3 regions of the Burkholderia sp. NLJ2 genome follow, and region 2 is predicted to be linked to each of the others. Evidence: riboswitches for the same ligand, from Rfam matches in the RefSeq annotation. Region 2 holds a riboswitch; each other region holds the start of a gene.
What was found. A riboswitch is a leader RNA that binds a small molecule or an ion and turns the genes downstream of it on or off. The one in region 2 is predicted to bind cobalamin.
Positions count from the first base shown of each region.

Region 1: another riboswitch for cobalamin. It lies ahead of R9B84_RS36350 (CbtB domain-containing protein); the one in region 2 lies ahead of R9B84_RS08490 (HoxN/HupN/NixA family nickel/cobalt transporter).
Region 3: another riboswitch for cobalamin. It lies ahead of R9B84_RS12845 (TonB-dependent receptor domain-containing protein); the one in region 2 lies ahead of R9B84_RS08490 (HoxN/HupN/NixA family nickel/cobalt transporter).

Region 1 is NZ_CP137810.1:3,071,983-3,078,595, forward strand. It holds gene R9B84_RS36335 (2OG-Fe(II) oxygenase) at 214-957, opposite strand; gene R9B84_RS36340 (inorganic phosphate transporter) at 1,475-3,067, opposite strand; gene R9B84_RS36345 (histidine phosphatase family protein) at 3,248-3,835, opposite strand; cobalamin riboswitch at 3,887-4,024, shown strand; gene R9B84_RS36350 (CbtB domain-containing protein) at 4,058-4,267, shown strand; gene R9B84_RS36355 (CbtA family protein) at 4,281-5,003, shown strand; gene R9B84_RS36360 (LysR family transcriptional regulator) at 5,035-5,943, opposite strand; gene metE (5-methyltetrahydropteroyltriglutamate--homocysteine S-methyltransferase) at 6,070-6,613, shown strand, end outside.
Region 2 is NZ_CP137808.1:1,854,986-1,861,598, forward strand. It holds gene R9B84_RS08470 (cobyrinate a,c-diamide synthase) at 1-248, opposite strand, end outside; gene cobO (cob(I)yrinic acid a,c-diamide adenosyltransferase) at 251-853, opposite strand; gene R9B84_RS08480 (cobalamin biosynthesis protein) at 888-1,265, opposite strand; gene cobA (uroporphyrinogen-III C-methyltransferase) at 1,262-2,071, opposite strand; cobalamin riboswitch at 2,182-2,419, opposite strand; cobalamin riboswitch at 2,544-2,807, shown strand; gene R9B84_RS08490 (HoxN/HupN/NixA family nickel/cobalt transporter) at 2,996-4,054, shown strand; gene cobW (cobalamin biosynthesis protein CobW) at 4,080-5,168, shown strand; gene cobN (cobaltochelatase subunit CobN) at 5,175-6,613, shown strand, end outside.
Region 3 is NZ_CP137808.1:2,791,831-2,798,443, forward strand. It holds gene R9B84_RS12835 (ABC transporter ATP-binding protein) at 22-843, opposite strand; gene R9B84_RS12840 (FecCD family ABC transporter permease) at 840-1,838, opposite strand; gene R9B84_RS12845 (TonB-dependent receptor domain-containing protein) at 1,878-3,794, opposite strand; cobalamin riboswitch at 3,859-4,112, opposite strand; gene R9B84_RS12850 (ATPase) at 4,267-4,617, shown strand; gene R9B84_RS12855 (cell division protein ZapA) at 4,614-4,928, shown strand; RNA gene ssrS (6S RNA) at 5,010-5,191, shown strand; gene R9B84_RS12865 (EVE domain-containing protein) at 5,263-5,724, shown strand; gene R9B84_RS12870 (SIMPL domain-containing protein) at 5,917-6,613, shown strand, end outside.

The DNA of each region.
Region 1 (6,613 bases), on a different replicon from region 2:
AACGTCGATTCGTCATGGCTGTGATGACCTGACGGGTAGCGAAATCTGTCATCCATCACGGTGGACGGGTGGCCAGGCGGCGATGTCCGTTCGTAACGAACCGTGAGTGATGACGCGCGAATGGCGCGGCAGACGTCCGTCGTTTTCTGTGCGAATCCATCGGCGTGACAAGCCGCACGACCGTATCGTGTTCGTCCCGGTGACCGTCACCTGTCACTGCGCGTCATGAAAGATGATGCCGACCGTGTGGCGGTGTCCGCTTCGGATCCGGCTTACGCCGTGGCGCAGGTTGACGCGATAGACGCCGCGCGTTCCCTGCACGGGCCTGCCGTGCACAGCGAAGATCACCGCGTCGCCTTGCGTCAGCGGCACCACTTCCGCACGTGACTGCATGCGTGGACGCTGTTCCGTCAACACGAACTCCCCTCCCGTGAAATCGCGGCCCGGCGCCGACAGCAGGATCGCGACCTGCAGCGGAAATACGTGTTCGCCATAGAGATCCTGATGGAGGCAGTTGTAGTCGTCGGCACCGTATTGAAGGATCAGCGGTGTCGGTCGTGTCTGTCCTGCGGCGTGGCAGCGGTCGAGGAAGATCGCGTGGTCTTTCGGATAGCGGACGTCGATACCGAGTGCCTGGTTCCAGCGATTCGCGATCGGCGCGAGATGCGGGTAGATCGTCGTACGCAGCTCCGCGACGATCGCGGGCAGCGGGTACGCGAAATACTTGTATTCGCCGCGCCCGAATCCGTGCCGCGCCATCACGACGCGTGAACGATAGAGCGCATCCCGCGGATAGAGCGACGCGAGCGCATCACTCTCGCTCGCCGAGATCAAGCTCGGCACGCGCGCGCATCCGTAGCGATCGAGTTCGGCATCGACGGTTGTCCAGTCGACCGTGTCGACGCGTTGCGCGATGTCCAGCGATTCGACGGCGGGTTGCAGATCGGCGATGTTCACGGGCGTACCTCGTTCGTCAGCAGTGTGGCGTCGTGCGGTCGCGCGGAATGTTCAGGAAACGTCGCGCACGGGTGAATCCACGACGAGAGTTGATGAACCCAGTCTAGCGACGTCCGTGCCCCGGCGCGCTCCAGATCTTGCGCTTCAATTCGGAATGGGAAGAGGAAAACGTTCGCGACGTGGCACGGACGCACGCGAATGCGTTGAAGTGTCGGGGCGGACAAGCGGACAAGCGGACAAGCGGACAAGCGGACAAGCGGACAAGCGGACAAGCGGACAAGCGGACAAGCGGACAAGCGGACAAGCGGACAAGCGGACAAGCGGACAAGCGGACAAGCGGACAAGCGGACAAGCGGACAAGCGGACAAGCGGACAAGCGGACAAGCGGACAAGCGGACAAGCGGACAAGCGGACAAGCGGACAAGCGGACAAGCGGACAAGCGGACAAGCGGACAAGCGAGGGTCAAATCGCTACAGCAGGCGGCCGGCTGCCGCCGGCCACCCACCGTGTCCCCGATCAGGCCACCGAGCGAAACAGCCAGTAGAGCCCCCCGGCAAGTGCGATCGACGCCGGCAACGTCAGCACCCATGCGAGTACGAGGCTGCGCACCGTGCTCCATTGCAACCCGGACCCGTTCGCCGCCATCGTGCCCGCGACGCCCGACGACAGCACGTGTGTCGTCGACACGGGCAGCCCGTACACGTCGGCGGCGCCGATCGTCAGCATCGCGACGAGTTCGGCCGACGCGCCCTGTCCGTACGTCAAATGCTGCTTGCCGATTTTCTCGCCGACGGTCACGACGATCCGCTTCCAGCCGACCATCGTGCCGAGGCCCAGCGCGATCGCAACGGCAACCTTCACCCACGTCGGAATGAACTTGGTCGCGTGATCGAGCTGCTTGCGATAGTTGTCGATCGCGAGCTTGTCGTCGGCGGCAAACGCGGGCTGACCCGACTTCTCGATCAGGCGAATTGCTTCGGACACCAGATACATCGTGTTGCGCACGTTGTCGACGTCGCGTTGCGGCACCGCCGCCATCGAGCCCGACGCGCCGACCGCGGTTGCGAGCGACGTCGACAACTGCTGCACGGCCGGCAGCACGGCGGGCGTCAGCTCGCGGCGCTGCACGTAGCGTTCGACGTCGGCGCGCGGGTTCGCGGACGGCGCAACGCCGTTCGTGTATTTACCGAACGTCGCGGCTGCCTGGTTCGCGACCGCAACGAAGGTCTGCGATTCGGCCGGCGTAACGGCCTTGTTCAGCGCATACGCGGTCGGCACCGTACCGATCAGGATCAGCATGATGAGGCCCATCCCCTTCTGCCCGTCGTTCGAGCCGTGCGCGAACGACACGCCCGTGCAGGTCAGGATCAGCAGGCAGCGGATCCAGAACGGCGGCGGCTGATCCTTCGGCGGCTCCTTGTACAGCTCGGGAATCCGCACGACGGCCTTCAGCACGAGCAGCAGCAGCGACGCGCACAGGAAGCCGACAATCGGCGACAACAGCAGCGACTTGCCGACGCCGAGCGCCTGGCCCCAGTCGACGCCGCTCGTGCCCGACGGCCCGTGCATCAACTGGTTCATCAGCCCGACGCCGATGATCGATCCGATCAGCGTATGCGAGCTCGACGACGGCAACCCGAAATACCAGGTCGCGAGGTTCCACACGATCGCGGCGATCAGCAGCGCGAACACCATCGCGAAGCCCGCGCCGCTGCCGACCTGCAGGATCAGCTCGACCGGCAGCAACTGCAGGATGCCGAACGCGACAGCGCCGCTCGAGACCATCACGCCGAGGAAGTTCCACATGCCGGACCAGATCACCGCGACGTTCGGCGTCAGCGAGTGCGTATAGATCACGGTGGCGACCGCGTTCGCGGTGTCGTGGAAACCGTTGACGAATTCGAAGCCGAGCGCGATCAGCAGTGCCGCGCCGAGCATCAGGTACGGGAACAGCGACCCTTCGCGCACCGGCGACAGATCGTCGATCAGGTGCGTGGCGATATAGATCGCGCCGATCGCGAGCACCAGCAGGAAGACGGCATAGCCGACTTGCCGGGTGCGCTCGACGGAGTTCGGATTGTTCGAGGCGGACGAAGCAGGTTGATTCATGACGGCATCTCGTAAGGGAACCGCGTTCGATCCTAGCTTCGGCCAGCAGTCAGTTTGATGACAGTCGGGACGACGAACGGTATGTCTTGCAGTGATGTAAGGCAGGCATCGGTTTGCGATCGCGACGAGACACGTCGGCTCGCATCGCGTTCCACATAGTGAGCACAACACGGCAGGGGCTTACGCGTCGGTGTCGTGCCGATCGTCGTCCGCGATCAACGTCCAGCCGTGCGGCGATGCAACGAACGTCATGCATGACAGCGGCGCGACGTCGACGCGGGTCGCAGCGTTGGAATCCATCGGCAGTGCATGTGCGACGGCCGCGCGAACGATCGCCGCATGCGTGATCGCGACGATGTCGCGGCCGCGCTGCAGCGCGTTCAACCATGCGCCGACGCGGTGCATGGCTGCATCGAACGATTCGCCGCCGTGCGGCGATGCGGCTGGATCGTCGATCCATTCACCCAGTTTGTCCGGCAGGTCGCGTGCGAGGTCGTGCAGCCGCTTGCCGTGCCAGTTTCCGTAGTCGATGTCGCGCAGTGCGTCATCAATGTCGGCACGTAGCCCTAGCGCATCGGCGGTTTGCCGCGCGCAGCATGCGGGGCTGCACAGCACGAGCGCGCCGGCGACGCCCGCCCAACGATCGCGCAGCGAGGTGGCGTCGGCGAGCCCGCGTGCATCGAGCGGATCATCGTCGGGAAACGTACCGGTGCGCATCGCCCGGGTCGAAGCGTGTGCGATCAGGCGCAGCGAGGCATGCATGTTCATGTCGGTGTTCGGAGGGGCCGGGGCGGGTGCGCGGTCGCTCGCGGGCCATCACTTCAATACGCGGACGTTCGCGCGTACAATTCGCCCGACACGAAACGCGGAAGCCGGTGCAATCCCGGCGCGGTCGCGCCACTGTAACCGGGGAATCCCGATCCCGGAAGCCAGACCTGCCTTCGTACCCATTCAACTTTCGTCGGGGCGCGATTCCCCTGAGGTGCATCCATGAGCGAAGCAGTGCTGAAGCCGGTTGTCGTGCCGGCACCCATCCCCGTCCGCGAACTGTTGCCGTGGGCCGTGTTCGTCGGCCTGATCCTGCTGCTCGCACTCTATTTCGTCGGCGCGGAACAAGGCGCGACGTCGCTCGTGCCGGGTATGGTCGTGCACGAATTCGTCCACGACGGCCGCCATCTGCTTGGTTTTCCCTGCCACTGACGCGGAGCGCACGATGGTCGGAAAGCTGCTCATGCGCGGGATGCTCGCAGGCATCGCCGCGGGCCTCCTCACGTTCGGTTTCGCGAAAATCGCCGGCGAACCGCAAGTCGATCAGGCGATCTCCTTTGAAGAAAAGCGCGATGCCGCCAAAGGCGAGGCACCGGAGCCCGAACTGGTCAGCCGCGATACGCAGGCCGGCCTCGGCCTGCTGACGGGTGTCGTGACCTACGGAGCGGCATGCGGCGGGCTGTTCGCGCTGGTCTTTGCGTATGCATACGGGCGAGGCGGCCGCCTCCCGGCACGGCCGCTGGCCGCGTGGCTCGCGCTCGCGGCGTTCGTCGCGCTCGTGATCGTGCCGAACATCAAGTACCCGGCCAATCCGCCGTCGGTCGGCGATCCCGACACGATCGGCTATCGCACGGGCCTGTTCTTCCTGATGATCGCGATCTCGATCGCGACGATGGTGTTCTCGGTCAGCGTGCGTCGCCATCTGCTGGCGAAGCTCGGCCAATGGAACGCATCGATCGTCGCGGGGCTCGTGTTCATTGCGATCATCGCGGCCGTGCAGCTCGGGCTGCCGTCGATCAACGAAGTGCCGGCCGGCTTCCCGGCCGCCGTGCTGTGGAAGTTCCGCGTCGCGGCCATCGGCATGCAGGCGATCATGTGGACGACGATCGGCCTGCTGTTCGGCGCGTGGGTCGAGCGCAGCGAACGCATCGGCATGCGCGCCGCCTGACGCGTATCGCAAACGAGCACGCCTAGCGCGCCTAGCGCAGCATGCGCGGCGCGCTCCACGTCGATTCGCGCGCAAGCGTGACGAACGCGGCCAGATAGTCGATCGACGCGTCCGCTTCGCGGATGCCCAGGAAGATCTGCTTCGCGATGCCCTTTTTACCGAGCTTGACCGGCACGACCGGCATCCGGTCCGCGTATTCGTCGGCGAGCCATCTCGGGAGCGCGGCCACGCCGCGCCCGCTTGCGACCATTTGCAGCATGATGTCGGTCGTCTCGATCGACTTGTGCCGCCTCGGTATGATGCCGGCCGGCGTCAGGAACTGGTTGTAGATGTCGAGCCGGTCAGTTTCGACCGGATACGTGATCAGGATCTCGTCGGTCAGTTGCTCGGGCGTCACGTAGTCGGCGTTCGCGAACCGGTGCGAGTCGGCGACCACCAGCACCTGCTCGTAGTCGAACACGGGATCGAAGCGCAGGCCCGGCTTGTTCAGCGGATCGGGCGTGACGAGCACGTCGATGTCATAGCCGAACAGCGCGCCGATGCCGCCGAACTGGAAGCGCTGCTTCACGTCCACGTCGACGTCGGGCCAGCGTGACAGATACGGCGACACGACCTTCAGCAGCCACTGGTAGCACGGGTGGCATTCCATCCCGATGCGCAGCGTGCCGCGCTCGCCCTTCGCGTACTGTTTCATCCGCTCCTCGGCGAGTTCGAACTGCGGCAGCAGCCGGTTCGCCAGCTTCAGCAGATATTGCCCGCCCTGCGTGAGCCGCAGGCCGCGGCCTTCCCGATCCCAGATCGGCGTGCCGAGCTGCTGCTCGATTTTCCGGACGGTATGGCTGAGCGCCGATTGCGTGAGATGCAGCGCATTGGCGGCCGCGGTCAGCGAGCCCTGGCGCTCGACTTCACGAATGACGACGAGATGGAATCGTTCCAGCATGGATATCGCTCACCTGGCAGATGCATGAACAGATTTAATGAATGAATGAAATAATGCCATTTTATTTCATGTATTGAAATCCCTATCATGGCTGCCGGACATTCACTACATCTGGACGGCAGCATCATGGTCAGGACACACAACCTCGGTTTTCCGCGCATCGGCGCGAAGCGCGAACTCAAGTTCGGTCTCGAACGCTACTGGAAGGGCGAATCGTCGCGCGACGAGCTGAAGGCGCTCGGCGCCGGGCTGCGCCAGCGTCACTGGAACGAGCAGCGCGATCTCGATCTCGCGCCGATCGGTGATTTCGCGTTCTACGACCAGGTGCTCGACATGAGCTTCACGCTCGGCAACTTGCCGAAGCGCGTGCAGGGCTTCCACGGCGACGTGCTCGACAACTATTTCCGCGTCGCGCGCGGCCGTTCGGCGCAGTCGGCGGAAGAGCATGCAGCGTGCTGCGGCGGTGTCTCGGCCGGCGAAATGACGAAGTGGTTCGACACGAACTATCACTACATCGTGCCGGAATTCCATGCGGACACGAACTTCTCGCTCGACCCGTCGCGGCTGCTTCAGCAACTGGCCGAGGCGAAGGCGCAGGGTGTGAATGCCAAGCCGGTGATCGTCGGCCCCGTCACGTACTTGTGGCTCGGCAAGGCGAAGGACGATTCCG
Region 2 (6,613 bases):
GCATCGCGCGCGGCATCGGCCAGCAGCGCGCGGCAGCCAGCCTCGCCGACCATCCCGAGGTCGAGCGCATGCACGGGCGCGCCGCTCGCGCGTTCGAGCAGCATCGGATCGAGAAAATCGGGCCCGGTCTTGAACACGCGCACGCGGCGGCCGAGCCGGCGGTGCAGCCGCGCGAGGCCGGCCGTCACCGACGTCTTGCCCTGGCCGGACGCGGGCGCGCTGACGAACAGTGCGGGGCAGGACGACACGCTCAGAACTCCACGCCGCGCTGCGCCTTCACGCCTTGCTCCTTGTACGGATGCTTGACCAGCCGCATTTCGGTGACGAGATCGGCCGCATCGATCAGCGCATCGGGCGCGTGCCGCCCGGTGACGACCACATGCACCGACTCCGGACGCGCGACGAGCGTCGCGAGCACTTCGTCGAGCGGCAGGTATTCGTACTTCAGCACGGTGTTCAGCTCGTCGAGGATCACCATCCGGTAGTCGCCGCTTTCGATCATCCGGCGCGCTTCGTCCCAGCCCTTGCGCGCGGTCGCGATGTCGGCGTCGCGGTTCTGCGTGTTCCACGTATAGCCGTCGCCCATCGTCACGAAGTCGCATTCCGCGACCGCGCCGAGGAAGTCGCGCTCGGACGTGTGCAGCGCGCCCTTGATGAACTGCACGACGCCGAGCCGCATGCCGTGGCCGAGCACGCGTACGGCCATGCCGAACGCGGCCGTGCTCTTGCCCTTGCCGTTACCGGTGTGGACGATCAGCAGGCCTTTTTCATGGGTGGCGGCGGCCTGTTTCTTCTCGTGGCCGGCACGGCGGCGTTCGGCCATCCGCTGATGGGATTCGGAATCGGTCTTCATCGGGAATCGTCCTGTCGAAAGCGAAACAAAAGGTTCAGAGCGGGCCGGCGAGTGCGACCGTCACGCCGTCCCGGATGGATTTGGGGCCCAGCAGCCGGCCGTGCGGCGCCGCGAGCTGCGCGCACGGCTCGGCCACGCCCGCGACGCCGAAGCGCGCGAGCGCGGCGTCCGACGGGCCGCTCGCGGCCAGTTCCGGGCGGCTCGCAAGCTGCGTCGCGTCGAACGCGACGAGCGGCCAGCCGCGTCGCGCGCACAGCGTGCGCAGCGCGCGGGCACGCGCCTTGTCGGCGAGTGTCGCGACGAGCGCGGGTTCGGCGGCCGAATAAAGCGCCAGCGCCGCACGGATCGCAGCATCGAGTTGCGCGGCCGTCACGCCCGCGCGGAAACCGACGCCGAGCGCGACGCGCATCATGCGCCGCCGCCGAGCGCGGCACGCACCGTGGGATCGCCGGCCAGCGCCGCGACGCGGCCGATCACGACGATCGCCGGCGAACCGATGCCGGTCGCGCCGACGCGTTCGACGACGGTGTCGAGCGTCGCGAGCACGTGCCGCTGTTCGGGGCGCGTCGCGTTCTCGATCGCCGCGCACGGCGTATCGCCGGGCAGGCCGCCATCACGCAGCGCCGCCGCGATCGCGTCGAGCCGGCGGATGCCCATGTAGATCACGATCGTCATGCGCGTGGCCGCCAGCGCGCGCCAGTCGGGTTCGTCGGCGCCCGCGCCGTGGCCCGTGACGAAGATCACGCCCTGCGCGGCGCCGCGCTGCGTGACCGGAATGCCGAGCGCGGCCGGTGCGGCAATGCCCGCGGTGATGCCGTTCACGACCTCGACCGGAAAACCGGCCGCGCCGAGCGCGGCCAGTTCCTCGCCGCCGCGGCCGAACACGAACGGATCGCCGCCCTTGAGCCGCGCGACGCTGCGGCCGGCGCGCAGGTGCGCGAGCATCGCGGCGACGATCGCTTCCTGCGGCGTCGACGCATGACCGCCGCGCTTGCCGACATGCTCGATGTGCGGGTCGGCGCGCGCATGGCGCAGCACGTCGGGGTTCACGAGATCGTCGACGAGCAGCACGTCCGCCGCGCCGATCGCGCGCACGGCCTTGAGCGTCAGCAGGTCGGCGTCGCCGGGGCCGGCGCCGATGAGCCAGGCGCGGCTCATTGCGCGCGGCACGGCGCGCACCGTGTCGAAACAGTGGGAAGGGGCAGGCGGGCGGCACATCGGCGGCCGTCGAACAGGCAACGCATAACGGATCGGGCGAAGCCCGCGCGAACGCGGGCGGAATGCGCACCCCATCCGTCCCCCGCGGATCGGGCGTTCGGCGAGCGTCGGGCTCGCCCCTTGCGTCGGCCGGTATCCGGGCTGGCCGCTTGCCAGGCCGCAGCCTTCCCGCCCGGCTGACGGGCAGTGGCATCGTGGGCGGCATGGGCGCGTGCGCGGGGAAGCGCGTCGCGCGGGCGGCGTACCGTTGCGGGGACAGCACAGGCCGGGCGGTCGTCCGCCTCCTGTTTCCCGTTTAACTGCATGCGCGGAATGCGCATGCGAGCACCGAACGCGGCGCTACGATAGCACAGCGATCCGCCCGCGCGAACCCGCTTCGCCGATGCCGGAAGCGGCCTCCGGCGTGGCGCGGCGGCCATGCAAGACGCCGTTCGGCCGCCCGAGCCGCCTTGACGCTCCCGCCCCCGGCGCCTACACTCGCACGCGTTTTGGTGCTCGCGCGTGCCCTCCGGCGCGCGCAGTTAAACGGGAAACAGGGAGCCTGCCTGCGTCGCAGTCGAGCCAACCTGTGCTGCCCCCGCAACGGTAAGCGAACGCATCGTGCCCGCCGCGATGCAGCGCCGCTTCGCCGCATGCCGCGCGCATGCGGACGACCGCCACTGGATGTCCTGCGCATCCGGGAAGGCGAAGCGGCGTGTTCGCCAGCCCGGATACCGGCCTAAACGTTGGGGTTCAGCGCCGCGGGGAGGCGGCGCATCGTCCACGGCCGCAGCGTGCCCGACACCCGAGCGTTTCCCGATTCCCGTCGTCCGACCGCCTGCGCGAGTGCGCATGATCCGGCGCGATGAAGGGCCGGACCGCGCGGGGCCGCGCAGCGACGGCCGTGTTGGCATTCTTCATGTCGACCGTTCGCAAGGGAGCGTCATGCTCGATTCGCTGTTTCGCCTGTTCAACGACAGTCCGTCCGGGCTGCGCGGCAAGATCATCGCCATCTATTCGTTGTTGATCGCCTTCAACGCAGGCGCGTGGATCTGGGCGTTCGCCGCCTTCCACGGCCAGCCCGTGCTGCTCGGCACGGCGCTGCTCGCGTACGTGTTCGGGCTGCGCCATGCGGTCGACGCCGACCACATCGCGGCCATCGACAACGTTACGCGCAAGCTGATGCAGGAGGGCCGCAGCCCGCTCGGCGCCGGCCTGTTCTTCTCGCTCGGCCATTCGACGGTGGTGATCGTGATGTCGGTCGTGGTCACGCTCACGGCCGCGTCGCTTGCGCGCTTCGAGAGCATGAAAGCGTGGGGCGGCGTGATCAGCACGAGCGTGTCGGCGTTCTTCCTGCTGGTGCTCGCGATCGCGAACCTGCTGATCCTGATTTCCGTCTACCGGACGTTTCGCGCCGCGCAGCGCGGCGAACCGATCGTCGACGCCGATCTCGACCTGCTGCTGAACCAGCGCGGCGTGCTCGCGCGCCTGTTCCGTCCGCTGTTCCGGCTCGTGTCGCGCAGCTGGCACCTGTATCCGGTCGGGTTCCTGTTCGGTTTCGGCTTCGACACGGCGACCGAGATCGCGCTGTTCGGCATCTCGGCGGCACAGGTGCAGGGCGGTCTGTCGTTCTGGTCCGTGATGGCGCTGCCGATGCTGTTCACCGCCGGCATGACGCTGGTCGACACGACCGACGGCATCCTGATGATGGGCGCGTATCGCTGGGCGTACGTGCGGCCGATCCGCAAGATCTACTACAACATGACGATCACCTTCGTGTCGGTGCTGGTCGCCGCGCTGATCGGCGGCATCGAGGTGCTCGCGCTGCTCGCGGACAAGCTGTCGCTGCAGGGCCCGGTGTGGGACTTCGCGTCGATGGTGGCGTCGCACTTCGGCATGCTCGGCTATGTCGTGATCGGCCTGTTCCTCGCATGCTGGCTCGTGTCGGCCCTGATCTACCGGTTAAAGCGCTACGACGAGATCGACGTGACGATCTCTGCCTGACTCCCCTTACGAACCTGGATATTCCATGACCCTACGCAAGCTGCCCGTCACGATCGTCACGGGCTTTCTCGGCAGCGGCAAGACGACGCTGATGCGCCACATCCTGCAGCACGCCGAAGGCCGCCGCATCGCGGTGATCGTCAACGAGTTCGGCGAACTCGGCATCGACGGCGAAATCCTCAAGGGCTGCGGCATCGGCTGCGAGGAGACAGAAGGCGCGCAGGACGAAGCGTCGGGCCAGCTTTACGAACTCGCGAACGGCTGCCTGTGCTGCACCGTGCAGGAAGAGTTCTATCCGGTGATGGAAGCGCTCGTCGAGCGCCGCGCGGACATCGACCACGTGCTGATCGAGACATCGGGGCTCGCGCTGCCGAAGCCGCTCGTGCAGGCGTTCAACTGGCCGACGATCCGCAACAGCTTCACGGTCGACGCGGTTGTGACCGTCGTCGACGGGCCGGCCGCCGCGAGCGGCCAGTTCGCGGAAAACCCGCAGGCCGTCGACGCGCAACGCCGCGCCGATCCGAACCTCGACCACGAATCGCCGCTGCACGAACTGTTCGCCGACCAGCTGTCGTCCGCCGACCTCGTGATCGTGAACAAGGCCGATCTCGTCGGCGACGCGCAGTTCGCGCAGATCGAAACCGCGATCCGCGACGAGATCCCGCCGCAGGTGAAGATCGTGCGCGCGACGCGCGGCGAGCTCGACCTCGCCATGCTGCTCGGGCTCGAATCGGCGTCGGAGGAAACGATCCACCTGCGCCACGACCATCACGGCTCGGCCGACGACGGCGATCACGACCACCATCACGACGACTTCGACTCGGTGGTCGTGTCGGGCGACGCGGGCTCGCGCGAAGCGACGATCGCCGCGCTGCAGCGTGTCGTCGAAGCGCACACGATCTACCGCGCGAAAGGCTTCGCCGCGCTGCCCGGCGCGCCGATGCGGCTCGTGATCCAGGGCGTCGGCCGCCGCTTCGACAGCTACTTCGACCGTCGCTGGCAGGACGGCGAAACGCGCGCGAGCCGCTTCGTGCTGATCGGCGAGGATCTCGACGCGGCCGCGCTGCAACGCGCGTTCGACGCCGCGTGCGCGGCCGAACCGCAACAGGCGTAACGCACGATGCATCTGCTGCGCACCACGCCGGGCGGCTTCGTCGACGATACGCAGGGTGTCGTCCGGATCGACCAGCAACCGGCCGACATCGTGATCCTGAGTTCGGCCGACACGACGCTGTCGCTGCTCGCGAGCGTCGTGCCGCAATTGCCGGCCGGCTTCCCGAGCGTGCGGCTCGCGAACGTCACGTTCCTGCGGCAGCCGGCGTCCGTCGATTTCTATGTCGACGACGTGCTGCGCCACGCGAAGACGGTCGTGATCGATCATCTCGGCGGCGAAGCGTACTGGCCGTACGGGATCGAGCAGGCCGTGTCGCTTGCGTCGAAGCGCGCCCAGCAGCTCGCGATGTTCTCGGGCGACCTGCAGGAAGATCCGAACCTCGTCGCGAAAAGCACGGTCGCGCCGGACCTGTGCCGGATGTGGTGGCGCTACCTGCGCGAAGGCGGCGTGCACAACGCCGAGGCGCTGCTGCGCAGCATCGCATTCCATACGCTCGGCTTCGGCGACGAACCCGAGCTGCCGCGCCCGCTGCCGGCCGCCGCGCTGTATCACCCGGCGCGCGACCGCGCGAGCGTCGACGACTGGCGGCCGCGCTGGACGCCCGGCGCGCCGGTCGTCGCGATCCTGTTCTATCGCGCGCACTGGCAGGCCGCGAACACGGCCGTGTTCGATGCGCTGGCCGACGCGCTCGTTCAGGAAGGGCTGAATCCGCTGCCGATCGCGGTGACATCGCTGAAGGACGCGGTGAGCCGCGAGGTCATCACGCAGCTGTGCGACACGCACGGCGTCGCGCTCGTGCTGAACACGACCGCGTTCGCGGCCGGCGCGATCGATGCCGCCGAGCCGGACGTGCTCGCCGGCGACGCGCCGGTGCTGCAGGTGATCCTGTCCGGCGGCAATCGCGACGCGTGGGTCGCCGACAACCAGGGCCTGCACGCGCGCGACATCGCGATGCATATCGCGCTGCCCGAGGTCGACGGGCGCATCGTCACGCGCGCGGTGAGTTTCAAGGGGCTCGCGTATCGCTGCCCGCATACCGAGGTCGACGTCGTGCGCTACCAGCCGGACGCGGAGCGGATCGCGTTCGTCGCGGCGCTCGCGCGCGGCTGGTGCCGGCTGCGCACGCTCGACAACGCGAGCAAGCGCGTCGCGCTGATCCTCGCGAACTATCCGCAAAGCGAAGGGCGGATCGGCAACGGCGTCGGGCTCGACACGCCGGCGTCCGCGCTGCGCGTGCTCGCGGCGCTGCGCGACGCGGGTTACGCGCTGGCCGACCTGCCGCCCGACGGCGACGCGCTGATCGCGCGGCTCACCGAAGGCGTGACCAACGACGCGGCCGTGCATGCGCTGCGCCCGGCGTTCCAGAGTTTCGCGCTGGCCGATTACGTCGCGCGTTTCGCGCGGCTGCCGGCGGCCGTGCGCGACGCGCTGAACGCGCGCTGGGG
Region 3 (6,613 bases), 940 kb from region 2:
CGCGCATCGTAAAGGAAAAGGTCATTGTCGCTCGGGCCACGCAGGCAGCAGCGCGTCGCGGCCATGCTCGCGAATCAGCACGAGCGGATAGCCGAACGCGTCGCTGGCGCGCTCGGGCGTCAGCACGTCGTGCACGGGGCCGGCCCATGCATGACCGCGGCCGTCGAGCAACAGCGCATGCGTCGCGAAACGCCGCGCGAGATTCAGGTCGTGGCACGAGAACAGCACCGTGCGCGGGCCCGCGTCGAGCCACGCGGCCAGCGCGGTCAGGCAGTCGATCTGGTGATGCAGGTCGAGATGCGCGAGCGGCTCGTCGAGCAGCATCAGCGGCGCATCCTGGCACAGCGTCGCGGCCAGCGCGACCCGCTGCCGCTCGCCGCCCGACAGCGACAGCACGTCGCGCGACTCAAGTGCGGCAAGGTCGAACGTCGCGAGCGCATCACGCGCGGCCGCGCGGTCGCCGTCGCGCTCCCAGCCCCAGCCGCCGAGATACGGAAAGCGATTGAGCAGCACCGTGTCGAACACGGTCGCGCTGAATGCATCGTGCAGTTGCTGCGGCATCAGCGCACGGCGCTGCGCGAGCTGCGCAGGCTTCCATGCGACGAGCGGCCGGCCGTCGATCTCGACGCGCCCGCCGGCTGGCGGCTGCAGCCCCGCGAGCGTCGCGAGCAGCGTCGTCTTGCCCGCACCGTTCGGCCCCGCGACGCACCAGATTTCGCCGGGACGGAAGGCCTGCGTGAGACCGTCGAGCAGTGTGCGCGCGCCGGCCTTCAGCGTCAGGTCGACGGTCACGCAGGCCATGTCGTTGCCGGCGGCAGCGGCGTGCTGTGCAGTGCCCGTCATCGCATCGGTCTCCTCAGCAACATCCACAGGAACACCGGCACGCCGATCAACGCGGTCATCACGCCGACCGGCAGTTGCGCGGGCGCGATCGCGGTGCGCGCGAGCAGGTCGGCCGCCATCACGCCGCCGCCGCCCGCAAGCATCGCGGCCGGCAGCAGCATGCGCTGGTCGTTGCCGAACGCGAGCCGCAGCGCGTGCGGCACGACGAGGCCGACGAAGCCGATCGTGCCGGCCGTCGTCACCGCGGCCGCGGCGGCCAGCGACGCGACGAGATAGATCCGCACACGCAGGCGCGCGACGGGCACGCCGAGCGCGAGCGCGGTCGTGTCGCCGCGCAGCAGCACGTTCAATTGCGGCGCAGCCGGCAGCGCAACACATGCGGCCAACAGCAGCGCACCCCATGCGAACCACGGCGCGGTCACGCCGTTCAGGTCGCCCGTCAGCCAGAAGATGATCCCGCGCAGCCGCGCATCGGGCGCGAGCGACAGCAGCAGCGTGACGAGCGCGCCCCACCCTGCCGCGATCACGACACCGGTGAGCAGCAGCCGCGGCGACGCGTCGCGCGAATCGCCGCGCCACAGCTCGCGGCGCGCGAGGCCGAGCACGAGCGCGACCGACACGAGCGAGCCCGCGAACGCCGACGCATCGACGAGCCACCACGCACCGCCCGCGATCATCGCGACGAGCGCGAACCCGGCCGCGCCGCCGGACACGCCGAGCACGTACGGTTCCGCGAGCGGGTTGCGCAGCAGCACCTGCAGCAGCGCACCGGCAAGCGCGAGCAGCGCACCGCATGCGAAACCCGCGAGCGCGCGCGGCAGGCGCAGCGTGCGGACGATGTCGGCGAACAGCGCGTCGCCGCCATGCGGCACGAGCGACGCGAGCGCCTGCCACGGCGACATCGGCACGCTGCCGATCGACAGCGACGCGACGAACAGCAACGCGACCGCAGCGGCCAGCGCGGCCCAGATCGCGGCGGCGCGCGCGGCGCTCATGCCGCGCACGGCCCCGCGCACGACGCGCGGCGCATCCGCTTACTGCTGCTGCCAGCCGAGCGTGACATAGGCACCGCGCTTCGGCGTGTTGTAGGCATATGCAAGCTCGTAGTCCTTGTCGAGCAGGTTGTCGATGCGCGCGCTGACGTACCACGACTTCGTGATGTTGTAGCGCGCGGACAGGTTGACGATCCCGTAGCCGCCGAGCCGCCCGCCGCCCGAATCGTTACGCGCGCCGCTCACGAGCCATTCGCCGCCGACGCGCCACGCGCCGAACGCGCGGTTCACGGCCATCGACGCGAAACGTCGCGCGCGGCGGTCGAGATCCTGATTCTGCGTTTCGTTGACCGGGTTCTGCAACGTGGCGGCAACCCGTACGTCGGTCGCGCCGACATGCCCCTGCCACGACCCTTCGAGCCCCTGCACCTTCGCGCTGCCGACGTTCTGCGCAATATAGTAGAAACCGCTCCCGTCGGGCCGATAGTTGATCAGGTTTGCATAGCGCGTCTGGAACGCGGTGAGCCGCATCACGCCCACTGCATCGGACGCGTACTGCAGCGCGGCCTCGATCGAATGGCTGCGCTCCGGCTGGATCGACGGGTTGCCGGCCATCGGGTAATAGAGGTCGTTGAAGCTCGGCGCGCGGAACGCGTCCGAATAGCTCGCGGTCACCTTCCAGCGATCGGTCAGTTCGAGGCCGTAGCCGAGATAGTAGGAATTGGCGCCGCCGAAGTCCGAGTACTGGTCGCGGCGCAGGTTCGCCTGGAACTGCTGGCGGCCGAAGCGCCCCGAGTAACCGATCCAGCCGGAATTCACGTGACGCTGCGGCGCGGCATACGCATTCGACATGAACTGCTGGTCGAGCCGCTCGTAGCCGGCCTGGATCAGGTGTTCTGGCGCGATGCGGAAGTCGTTTTGCCACGTGTACTGGCGGTTGTCGGTATTGAAGTGATCGGTGTAGACGCCGTTCAACGCCGACTGGCTGCGATCGTTGCCGGTCGAGACGCTCAGGTGAGCGGTCCACCAGTCGGTCAGCTTGCCGTTCGCGAACGCACGCACCTGCTGCACGCGCGAATAGAGGTTGTTCAGGTCGGTCGGCACGCCCCACGCATTGTCGTAGCTGTTGTTGCCGTTCGACTGGAAGTAGCTGACGCCCGCATCCCAGCGGTCGTTGAAGCGGTGGCGCAGCGCCGCGGTGATGCTCTCGTTCAGGTAGCCGTTCGCATTCGGATTCGCGTTCGGCTTCTTCGCCGGGTCGAGCGCGGAAAAACCGTTGTCCTTGTCGCGTGCGATCGACACGCTGAACGTCGTCTTCCCGTCGCTGTCGAGCCGGCCCGATACGCCGACCTGCTGTGTCTGTGTGCCGTAGCTGCCGACGCCGACCGCGAAGTTGAAGCGCGGCGGATGATTGCCGCCGTCCTTCGTGAACACCTGCACGACGCCGCCGATCGCGCCCGAGCCGTACAGCGACGACACGTTGCCGTTGACGATCTCGACGCGCTCGATCTGGTCGAGCGGCAACTGGCTCAGTTGCGCGGCACCGAGACTCGCGGAATCGACCCGCACACCGTCGATCAGCACGAGCGACTGCGTCGACTCCGCGCCGCGCAGGAACATCGTCGCGCTCGCGCCCGGGCCGCCGTTGCGCACGATCTGCGCGCCGGGCGCGAGCGCGAGCAGCGTCGGCAGGTCGGCGCCCGGGTGCGCGGCGATATCCTGCGCGTCGAATACGGTGGTTTGCGGAATCGTGTCGGCCAGCGCCTGCGGCGCGCGCTGCGCCGTGACGACGACCGGTTCGAGCATGGTTGCAGCGGCCGGCTGGGCCGCGGGCACTGTGGACGTTGCCGCGGGTACGGCGGACGCCGCGGAATCGGCATTCGCCGCGGTCTGCGCGGCGGCGGCCAGCGGCAATCCGCAGAGCGCGCCGAGCGCCGTGCGGACGATTGGGGTCAGCATGAAGATAAATCCCGTGAAGCACTGCGCGCCCCGCCTCCCCGCAGGCCACGCGTCACGAAGCCCGTGAGGGCTCCCCGCCTCGGCCGGTATCCGGGCTGGCGGCGTACCGGCTCGCCTTCCCGCGCGATGACGCGCAGTGGCCCGCGCCCGCGTGCGAAACCTGCACGCGGAACGCGCCCGAGCCGGCCTGCGTCACTGGACGCGGCCGCTTACCGTTGCGGGGGCAGCGCAGGTTGGCGGTCTCCTGGCGGAGCCCGCGCCCTGCTTCCCGTTTAACCGCGCGTTCCACGCGCGAGCACCGAGGCGGCGCCAGTTTAGGAGCCGCTCGCGCGAGCGTCAAGGAAGCGTCCGGGCACGCACGGGACGCGCCTATTCGCGGCAAGAAGCGGGGGTGTTACGACTGGAAACGTTACAGATGTCGGATTGCGCGTTATTCCGCGCTAAAATGCTGGGTCTTTAGAGGACGCAGCAAATGCTCAACGAACTCGAAACTTTATCTCAAAATATTGGCCGTCTGATTTCGCTGAACAAGCGCTATCACTCGGAACGGCTCGCGCTCGAGGAGCAGGTCGCGCAATTGCGCGCGGAAGCGGACACGGTCCGTGCGGAACTCGCGCAACTGCGCGACGAACGCAATGCGCTCGCAGCCGAGCGCGACACGCTGTCGGCAAAGATCGACGACGCGCAGGTGAAACTGAACGCGATTCTCGAAAAGCTGCCGCGCTCGAAAAGCGCGGAACAAGCCGACAACCAGCTCGACCTGCTGGATGCGCAGGCGCGTACGGATGGCGATGACGCGGCCAGCCACGGAGAACATGCATGAGCACCAAGCAGATCGAAGTCTCGATTCTCGGTCAGGCCTATCGTCTCGCCTGTTCGGCCGAGACCGAAGCGGCGCTGCTCGAGGCGGTCGCGCGCGTCGACGCCGAAATGTCGAAAATCCGCTCGAACAGCTCGGTACGCGGCACCGATCGCATCGCGGTGATGGCGGCGTTGTCGCTCGCATCGGAATTGCTGCGGCTGCAAACGAGCGTGCGGCACGGTGAAGCATTTCCGGCGGAGGAAATCCGTCGTACAATGCACCAGATGAACGAACAGCTCGGCGCGGTGCTCGCACAGCACGAGACGCAGTAACGTTTTAATCGATGCGTCGATTCTCCTTGATCTCGGCGATCAACGGTGGTCAAATTGGCGCATCGAAACACAGTTCAGTCAGCTTCCCTGCCTGGTTCGCCAAGGTCATATATTCCTTGAACCAATGCCATGTGCACGGTTGCGGAAATTTGTAGCACGGGCGCGCGCGTCACTCTGTCTGATGTACCCGAAGTGCTGCTAACTGCGACCAATTCTGAACCTCAGGTTCAGGATGCCGGCCTAGCGGCCAAGGCGGGGACCTATCCAACGGCATCGGGCAAAGCCCGGTGCCGTTTTCTTTTGTAGCAGCCTCTTTCTGCGTCGATCACGATCCATGCAATACTGGCTGATGAAGTCCGAACCGGACGAAGCAAGCATCGACGATCTCGCCAACGCACCGCAGCGCTCGCTGCCGTGGACCGGCGTGCGCAACTATCAGGCGCGCAATTTCATGCGCGACACGATGAAGATCGGCGATGGCGTGCTGTTCTACCACTCGAGCTGCCCCGAGCCGGGCATCGCAGGCCTCGCCGAAGTGTCGTCGACGCCCTACCCCGATCCCACGCAGTTCGATCCGAAAAGCCCTTATTACGACCCGAAGTCGACGCAGGACGCGCCGCGCTGGCTGCTCGTCGACGTGCGCTATGTGAAAAAGGCGCCGCTCGTGCCGCTCGCCGCACTGCGCGAACACGACGAACTCACCGACATGCGCGTGCTCGCACGCGGCAACCGGCTGTCGATCACGCCAGTCACGCGCGCCGAATGGCGGTTCATCACCGAAAAGCTGATGAAGTAGGCGCACGCAGCAGGCGCGCGCCAAAGGTCAAATCTCGTCAGCACGCGCGGCCGCCACGGAACTCGCGGGTCTTTCGCGCAGCCTAAGCAACCGCTGTCGGCCTATCGGGCCGGCTGTTTTTTTTCGTTGCGCGGTACGCCCGCGTCGTGCACGCGTGATCCGCGTGCGCGCCCTCGCACAAGGAGCCCAACAATGACCAAGAAATCCGCACTCGCGCTGTCGCTCGCCCTCGCCGCCGCCGTTCCCGTCGCGCTGACGCTCGCGTCGCCCGCCGCACACGCGCAGACCGCGAATCCGCACTTTCCGGAACCGGCGGGCGTGCTGTCGCTTTCGTCGCAGGCCAGCGCCGACGTGCCGCAGGACATCATCCACATCACGCTGTTCTACGAACAGCAGGCCAAGGATCCGGGCAGCCTCACGTCCGCACTGAACCAGCGCGCCGATGCCGCGCTGTCGCAGGCGAAGGGCGTCTCGGGCGTCTCCGCACACACGGGCGCATTCTCCGTGTATCCGAGCACCGATCGCGACGGGAAGATCTCCGCATGGCGCGGCCGTACCGAGGTCGCGCTCGAATCGCGCGATTTCGCCGCGGCGTCGAAGCTTGCAGGCCAGCTGTCGAACCTGATGCAGGTCGCGAACGTCGAGTTCTCGCTGTCGCCTGAAGCGCAGCGCACGGCCGAGCAGAAGCTCACAACCGACGCGATCAAGTCGTTCCGCGCCCGCGCGGACGAAGCCGCGAAGGCGTTCGGCTACAGCAGCTATACGATCCGCGATGTCAACGTCGGCAGCGGCCGCAACGTGCAGCCGTACCCGCGCATGATGGCGATGGCCGCGGCGCCGATGGACAGCGCGAAGATGAGCGCACCGATCGCGGTCGAAGGCGGCAAGG